DNA from 2 places in the Bacillus sp. SRL543 genome. Region 1 is predicted to be linked to the other one. Evidence: a T-box and tRNA genes for the amino acid it is inferred to sense, from the RefSeq annotation. Region 1 holds a T-box; the other holds one or more tRNA genes.
The links. A T-box is a leader RNA that pairs with one kind of tRNA and senses whether it is charged. The one in region 1 lies ahead of AC4E8B_RS18565 (valine--tRNA ligase), so its partner is inferred to be a tRNA-Val.
Positions count from the first base shown of each region.

Region 1 (4,193 bases):
AGAACAAGTGCCTGACATTGCCTTTTCATCGTTCAGGAGTGAAATTCCAGCAGATAATACTTATGCCGGCGATAAGAAGACAGAAGTGCAGCCTGCAGAAATACTGACCGGCTTCAAGGCGCAGCAGGAAGAAAGCGAATCTTCCTCTGACCAGGCGCCAAAGAAGAAGAAATCAGCTGCTAAGAAAAAAAGCAAGAGCTTGTCGCTGGCTGAGTTTCTTGCCCGAAAGGAAGAAGAGCAGTCTGCCAGGATGAAGGTGTGCATCGTTCAGCAGGGCGATACGCTCGATATCATCGCTGAAAGATATGAGGTTCCTGTTCCGGCGCTGCTAAGAGTCAATCACCTGGAGCTGAGCCAGGATATTTATGAAGGCCAGGTGCTTTATGTTCCTGCACATGCCTATCAGAAATAGCCGGCTGCAGCCAATAAGGCAAGTTTGAAACAGGCTGGGCAGGTATGCAGGTACCTGTTCAACTGTTTCTTTTATTTCCGGAGTATCACCAACCCAATAAGAAAGTGGGACACTCGTATGGAAGGAAGCAACAGATTAGCAGCGGTTTCCCCGATTTTAAAGCACTATGCTGTCCAGCCCCACTTTGTGGAGGACTACGGCAGGACCAGGAAGATTTATTCCGATAAAGGCGTATTTGCTCTGAAAAAGCTGAAAGCCCAGCAAGGGACCGATTTTATCAGGCAGGTGCAGTCCCTTTATCAGAGAGGCTACAACCGGATCGTACCGATATATCCGGCTGCAGACGGCCGCTATGCTGTTTTTCATGAAAGTGAACTGTATTATTTAATGCCATGGCTGGCCAACGAAGAAAAGGAAAACCGATTTGAACGCCATCAGCAGATGTTCCGGGAGCTTGCAAGGCTGCATACGCTCTCATTGAAGGAAGTCAATGTGACCGGTGAGGAGCGGCAGGAGCATTATGAGAAGACCCTGCTTGCCTGGGAGAAAGAGACCGAGTTTTGTGAGGGATTCATTGAAGAATGCGAAAGAAAGCAGTATATGGCGCCATTTGAGCTTCTGTTCTGCCTGTATTACCATGATATAACCCAGGCCCTGAAATTCTCGAAAGGCAAACTGAAGGACTGGCATGAAAAAACGAAAGATGATGAAAAAGCGCGGACCGTCATTATCCATGGGAAGGTCTCGACAGAGCATTTTCTGTATGATGAAAGAGGCTACGGCTATTTCAGCAATTTTGAAAAGTCGCGCCAGGCTTCCCCGCTGCATGATCTCCTGCCGTTTCTGTCACGATCGCTCAGAAGTTACCCGAAGCGGAGCGATGAAAGTGTTGAATGGCTGTATACTTACTTCAAATATATGCCGTTCAAGCAGGATGAAATGCTTTTGTTCCAGAGCTATCTTGCCCATCCGGGCCCTGTTCTGAGGGAGGCGGAAACCTATCACAAAAACCGCGGTGCCGCAAATGAAAGAAAGCTTGTCCAGCAGTTCCAGCGGCAATTCTGGCTGCTGAAGAACACCGAATACATTGTCATGAGGATCGATGAAGTCGAGAGGCAGAAGCAGCAGGCCCAGGAAGCAGCCGCAAAGGCACAGGCCGAACAGGAAGGAGCCCCGGACAATTCGTCCTGAGGGCTCTAAATGAATTCAAGATGCAGCGCCAAAGCAAGCAAAATAAAGACCGAAAGCAAAAGAACATCAAAGGTGGTCGGAATGAGAATGGTCCGTATTCCCTGAAAAACGCAGAAGGGAATAATGAATTGGGCACAAACGCTTCTAAAGGTCCTCAGCCACGGAGGCAAAGTATAAGGATTGAATTTCCTCTTCATCTGTTCTCCCCCTAATCTCTTTTACTCCATTCTATGACCCCTTCCCTGGTTAAGTGCCTATTTTTTAGAATCGTACGGGGTGATGTATGATTTTAAAAAATATTGCCGATACTTATTGACTATAAACAGCGAAATTCGGTACTATATCATATATATCATCAGAAAAGCATTGACAGGGAAGAGTACAGTGCAAGCTGCTTAAAGAGAGGAAAACCGGAGGCTGAGAGGTTTTTCAGGCAGAATCATTGGAATGTCGCCCTTGAGCTTCTTCCGCGAACAGAATCTGTTCACAGTAGTGGAAGACGGGAAAACCGTTATCTTATTAAGCGCCTGGCAGGACTGCAATACTTGCCCGGAAAAAAGGTGGTACCGCGAAATCAACTCCATTCGTCCTTTTATTGACGAATGGAGTTTTTTATTTGTCCAGGTACTTAAAACACGCATAGATACAAGGAAGGAAGGAAATCAAATGGAAAATAATGAACTGGCGATGCCAACAAAGTATGATCCCCAGAATATTGAAAAAGGACGGTATGAATGGTGGATCGGGAGCAAATTTTTTGAAGCGAAGGATGATGAAAGCAAAGAGCCTTATACCATCGTCATCCCGCCGCCGAATGTAACAGGCAAACTGCACCTGGGCCATGCCTGGGATACGACGCTGCAGGATATCCTTACCCGCATGAAGCGGATGCAGGGCTATGATGTATTATGGCTTCCGGGAATGGACCATGCCGGCATCGCAACACAGGCGAAAGTCGAGCAGAAGCTGAAAAGCGAAGGGAAATCCCGCTATGACCTTGGCCGGGAAAAATTTGTTGAAGAAACCTGGAAGTGGAAAGAGGAATATGCAGAGCATATCCGCCAGCAATGGTCTAAGCTTGGCCTCGGGCTCGATTACAGCCGCGAGCGCTTCACAATGGATGAGGGGCTTTCAAAGGCAGTCAATAAAGTATTTGTCTCTCTTTATAAAAAAGGGCTGATCTACCGCGGCGAATATATCATCAACTGGGATCCTGCAACAAAGACGGCTCTTTCAGATATAGAGGTTATCCATCAGGATGTCCAGGGCGCCTTTTATCATATGAACTATCCGCTTGCTGACGGGTCAGGATATATTGAGGTTGCCACAACCCGTCCTGAGACCATGCTTGGCGATACAGCGGTAGCGGTTCACCCAGAAGACGAACGCTATCAGCATCTGATCGGAAAAATGGTTGTCCTGCCGATTACCGGACGTGAAATCCCGATTGTTGCCGATGATTATGTGGATAAGGAATTCGGATCTGGTGCAGTAAAAATCACTCCTGCCCATGACCCGAACGATTTTGAAATCGGGAACCGCCACGATCTTCCGCGCATCCTTGTTATGAACGAGGACGGAACCATGAATGAAAATGCCGGCAAATACAACGGCCTCGACCGTTTTGAGTGCCGCAAGCAGATCGTGAAGGACCTGCAGGACAGCGGTGTACTCTTCAAAATTGAAGAGCATATGCATTCTGTCGGCCATTCTGAGCGGAGCGGAGCTGTTGTCGAGCCGTATCTGTCCACACAGTGGTTCGTCAAGATGCAGCCGCTGGCAGATGAAGCGGTGGCCCTTCAGCAGAAGGAAGACAAAGTCAACTTCGTCCCTGACCGTTTTGAAAACACGTACCTCCGCTGGATGGAAAACATACGCGACTGGTGCATCTCCAGGCAGCTTTGGTGGGGCCACCGGATACCGGCATGGTATCACAAGGAAACAGGCGAGGTGTATGTAGATTCCGAGCCGCCGGCTGATGCGGAGAATTGGACCCAGGATAATGATGTTCTTGATACCTGGTTCAGCTCCGCCCTGTGGCCATTCTCTACAATGGGCTGGCCTGATGAAGAAAATCCTGATTTCAAACGCTATTATCCGACTGCAAGCCTTGTAACAGGCTATGATATCATTTTCTTCTGGGTATCGCGGATGATCTTCCAAGGCCTCGAGTTCACAGGAGAGCGCCCATTCAAGGATGTACTCATCCACGGACTGGTAAGAGATGAGCAAGGCAGGAAAATGAGCAAATCACTCGGCAACGGAGTAGATCCGATGGACGTAATTGCCCAGTATGGTGCCGATTCACTCCGCTACTTCCTTTCGACTGGCAGCTCGCCTGGACAGGATCTGCGCTTCAGCATGGAAAAGGTAGAAGCGACGTGGAATTTTGCCAATAAAATTTGGAATGCCTCCCGCTTTGCTCTTATGAATATGGCCGGCCTGAAATATGAAGACATCGACCTGACAGGAGAAAAGTCAGTAGCTGATAAATGGATCCTGACAAGATTGAACGAAACGATTGAAACGGTAACCAGGCTTTCTGACCGCTATGAATTCGGGGAAGTCGGCCGGGTGCTTTATAACTTCA
Region 1 is NZ_OZ481794.1:3,620,883-3,625,075, reverse strand. Features, by position in the region: gene AC4E8B_RS18580 (LysM peptidoglycan-binding domain-containing protein) at 1-412, shown strand, start outside; gene ysxE (spore coat protein YsxE) at 530-1,603, shown strand; gene AC4E8B_RS18570 (hypothetical protein) at 1,609-1,800, opposite strand; T-box leader at 1,961-2,198, shown strand; gene AC4E8B_RS18565 (valine--tRNA ligase) at 2,270-4,193, shown strand, end outside.

Region 2 (4,193 bases), 1.5 Mb from region 1:
CTTTGAATATTCACATATGCGCGCAGGAAAGCCTCCTGTGCAATATCCTCCGCCTCATGGCGGTTGCCGAGCATACGGAAACAAAGCTGGAACACCTTGTCTTTATAAATTTCCACGATTTCCCCAAAGGCATTCTGGTCGCCTTTTAGAACCTGTTTGATCCTTTTCTTTACGATTGCTTCCATTTCTAGTTACCTCCGCTCTAATGCGGCTATACGATATTACGGATCGATAGCGGAAAAGGTTTCATTTTTTTAATAAAATTTCTCAATAACTATTATTTTAACAAAAATTTACTTCTTCATGTTTAAAAAGTTTTAGTTGGGGTATAAAGGGACTAATTAAGCTGAGGAAAAGGCAGGTTTTTTGTAAATGGGTGTCCAAGAACTGTTGCAGGATATTGAAAAATGCCGCAAAGAAATGGTCCAGCTAGCTTCCCGAACATCTTTGTCCAGCCATAATGTAATTGAAGCCAGTACGAGGCTGGATTCATTGCTGAACAGATACAATCATTTAATCGGAAAAAAGCGGTAGCTTGAAAATCAAGCTACCGCTTTTTTTATATCCAATTCTACAGGAGCTTTTCTCCGAAAAGAGATCCCATCAGCGCGACGGCTACTGATGCCGTCTTATTCTTATCATCGAGGATCGGATTGACCTCTACGAATTCAGCTGAGGTGATCAGCTCAGCTTCTGCCAGCATTTCCATCGCCAGGTGGCTTTCACGGTAGCTGATGCCGCCTATGACCGGCGTTCCAACGCCTGGTGCATCGTTGGGGTCGAGCCCGTCCAGATCTAATGACAGATGGACACCATCGGTGCGGTCCTTGAGATACTCAATGGCTTCTTCCATCACCCGTGTCATCCCGAGCCTGTCAATCTCATGCATCGTATATACTTTGATCCCCTTTTCCTTCACAAGCTCTTTCTCTCCCTCATCCAGGGCCCTCGCCCCGATGATGACGATATTCTCAGGCTTTACCTTCGGTGAATAGCCCCCTATCTCAGTCAGCAGCGGATGGCCAATGCCGAGGGAAGCCGCCAGCGGCATGCCATGGATATTGCCTGAAGGAGATGTTTCTGCCGTGTTCAGGTCGCCATGGGCATCATACCAGATGACACCCATGTTCTTATAGTGCCGTGATACCCCGGCCAGCGTACCGATTGCAATGCTATGGTCTCCGCCCAGCACAAGCGGAAAAGAACCATCCTTGATCACTTCATCAACCTTTTCTGCCAGCTGGCCGGTCTTTTCTGCAATCAGCTCAAGATTACGCAGATTGGTATCCGGATCAATCATCACTTCCGGGCGCCCGATTGCAATATCGCCCATATCGTGTATCTGATCAAATAAAGATTTCAAACGTTCATTTACACCGGCATAGCGGATGGCACTTGGACCCATATCAACGCCTCGCCTCATTTGGCCAAGATCCATTGGCATCCCGATAATAGATAATTTCTTCATCTCTTTATATTCCTCCTTCACCCCTGTACTACTCTCATTTTAACCGCTTTCAAAGCAATGACTCAACTCGACAAAAACATGCATATATATACGTGTTTTTCCGAAAAATCTAAATAGTCAAAAGAGCTGGCGGGGAATTCCTGAAGAAGGCTGCAGACATAAAAAAAACCTTAAACCCGGCAGGGTTTAAGGTAAGATGTATGTAGTAATGGTGGAGCCTAGCGGGATCGAACCGCTGACCTCCTGCGTGCAAAGCAGGCGCTCTCCCAGCTGAGCTAAGGCCCCGAAAATGGAGCGGAAGACGGGATTCGAACCCGCGACCCCCACCTTGGCAAGGTGATGTTCTACCACTGAACTACTTCCGCATTCATCAGGACAGACCTTAGGGTTCTGAAACCTAAGGCCTGTCCTGCTATGATGAGCCATGAAGGACTCGAACCTTCGACCCTCTGATTAAAAGTCAGATGCTCTACCGACTGAGCTAATGGCTCAAAAAATGGCTGGGCTAGCTGGATTCGAACCAACGCATGACGGAGTCAAAGTCCGTTGCCTTACCGCTTGGCTATAGCCCATCAATCAATGACCTGACGGTCAAAATAAAAAGGACATTTATAAGATTGTCCAAATCTGGAGTTTTTATTCAAATGGTGGAGGGGGACGGATTCGAACCGCCGAACCCGGAGGGAGCGGATTTACAGTCCGCCGCGTTTAGCCACTTCGCTACCCCTCCACATTCCATTACAAATCTGCAAAGGAAATGGTGCCGGCTAGAGGACTTGAACCCCCAACCTACTGATTACAAGTCAGTTGCTCTACCAATTGAGCTAAACCGGCATATATGGTGGAGGATGACGGGATCGAACCGCCGACCCTCTGCTTGTAAGGCAGATGCTCTCCCAGCTGAGCTAATCCTCCAAAATGGTGACCCCTACGGGATTCGAACCCGTGTTACCGCCGTGAAAGGGCGGTGTCTTAACCGCTTGACCAAGGGGCCTTGCTATTCTATTAACAAGTTATAGTTTCTTTAAGCTTCCAACCGGGCTCGAACCGGTGACCTCTTCCTTACCATGGAAGCACTCTACCTACTGAGCTATGGAAGCATTAGCCCAATACCTTAATGGTATTAAGGATAAGAATGGCTCCGCAGGCAGGACTCGAACCTGCGACCGTTCGGTTAACAGCCGAATGCTCTACCACTGAGCTACTGCGGAATAATTGTTTCGCCCGGCAGCGTCCTACTCTCACAGGAGGAGAACCTCCAACTACCATCGGCGCTGAGAAGCTTAACTTCCGTGTTCGGTATGGGAACGGGTGTGACCTTCTCGCTATCGCCACCAGACTATTTTTTCAAGACAAGTATTATTATACCATCTTGTATTCAGTTTGCAAGAGAATTTTTGAAAATTTTATTCTCTCAAAACTAGATAATGCAGAAGAAGAATGACAGAGTAATCAATTGTGGTTAAGTCCTCGATCTATTAGTATCTGTCAGCTCCACGTGTCACCACGCTTCCACCTCAGACCTATCAACCTGATCATCTTTCAGGGATCTTACTAGCTTGACGCTATGGGAAATCTCATCTCGAGGGGGGCTTCATGCTTAGATGCTTTCAGCACTTATCCCTTCCGCACATAGCTACCCAGCGATGCCTTTGGCAAGACAACTGGTACACCAGCGGTGCGTCCATCCCGGTCCTCTCGTACTAAGGACAGCTCCTCTCAAATTTCCTGCGCCCACGACGGATAGGGACCGAACTGTCTCACGACGTTCTGAACCCAGCTCGCGTACCGCTTTAATGGGCGAACAGCCCAACCCTTGGGACCGACTACAGCCCCAGGATGCGATGAGCCGACATCGAGGTGCCAAACCTCCCCGTCGATGTGGACTCTTGGGGGAGATAAGCCTGTTATCCCCGGGGTAGCTTTTATCCGTTGAGCGATGGCCCTTCCATGCGGAACCACCGGATCACTAAGCCCGACTTTCGTCCCTGCTCGACTTGTAGGTCTCGCAGTCAAGCTCCCTTGTGCCTTTACACTCTGCGAATGATTTCCAACCATTCTGAGGGAACCTTTGGGCGCCTCCGTTACTTTTTAGGAGGCGACCGCCCCAGTCAAACTGCCCGCCTGACACTGTCTCCCGCCCCGATCAGGGGCGCGGGTTAGAATTTCAATACAGCCAGGGTAGTATCCCACCAATGCCTCCACCGAAGCTGGCGCTCCGGCTTCAAAGGCTCCTACCTATCCTGTACAAGCTGTACCAAAATTCAATATCAGGCTGCAGTAAAGCTCCACGGGGTCTTTCCGTCCTGTCGCGGGTAACCTGCATCTTCACAGGTACTATAATTTCACCGAGTCTCTCGTTGAGACAGTGCCCAGATCGTTACGCCTTTCGTGCGGGTCGGAACTTACCCGACAAGGAATTTCGCTACCTTAGGACCGTTATAGTTACGGCCGCCGTTTACTGGGGCTTCGATTCAGAGCTTCGCTTGCGCTAACCCCTCCTCTTAACCTTCCAGCACCGGGCAGGCGTCAGCCCCTATACTTCGCCTTGCGGCTTCGCAGAGACCTGTGTTTTTGCTAAACAGTCGCCTGGGCCTATTCACTGCGGCTTTTCCGGGCTATTCACCCTAAAAAGCACCCCTTCTCCCGAAGTTACGGGGTCATTTTGCCGAGTTCCTTAACGAGAGTTCTCTCGCTCACCTTAGGATTCTCTCCTCGCCTACCT
Region 2 is NZ_OZ481794.1:169,755-173,947, reverse strand. Features, by position in the region: gene sigW (RNA polymerase sigma factor SigW) at 1-185, opposite strand, end outside; gene AC4E8B_RS01005 (aspartyl-phosphate phosphatase Spo0E family protein) at 373-534, shown strand; gene rocF (arginase) at 572-1,468, opposite strand; tRNA gene AC4E8B_RS00995 (tRNA-Ala) at 1,678-1,753, opposite strand; tRNA gene AC4E8B_RS00990 (tRNA-Gly) at 1,759-1,833, opposite strand; tRNA gene AC4E8B_RS00985 (tRNA-Lys) at 1,887-1,959, opposite strand; tRNA gene AC4E8B_RS00980 (tRNA-Gln) at 1,966-2,040, opposite strand; tRNA gene AC4E8B_RS00975 (tRNA-Tyr) at 2,114-2,198, opposite strand; tRNA gene AC4E8B_RS00970 (tRNA-Thr) at 2,227-2,302, opposite strand; tRNA gene AC4E8B_RS00965 (tRNA-Val) at 2,308-2,383, opposite strand; tRNA gene AC4E8B_RS00960 (tRNA-Glu) at 2,388-2,462, opposite strand; tRNA gene AC4E8B_RS00955 (tRNA-Thr) at 2,496-2,568, opposite strand; tRNA gene AC4E8B_RS00950 (tRNA-Asn) at 2,605-2,679, opposite strand; rRNA gene rrf (5S ribosomal RNA) at 2,691-2,807, opposite strand; rRNA gene AC4E8B_RS00940 (23S ribosomal RNA) at 2,927-4,193, opposite strand, start outside.
Region 2: it encodes a tRNA-Val, which carries the amino acid that the T-box ahead of AC4E8B_RS18565 (valine--tRNA ligase) is inferred to sense. The anticodon was not compared.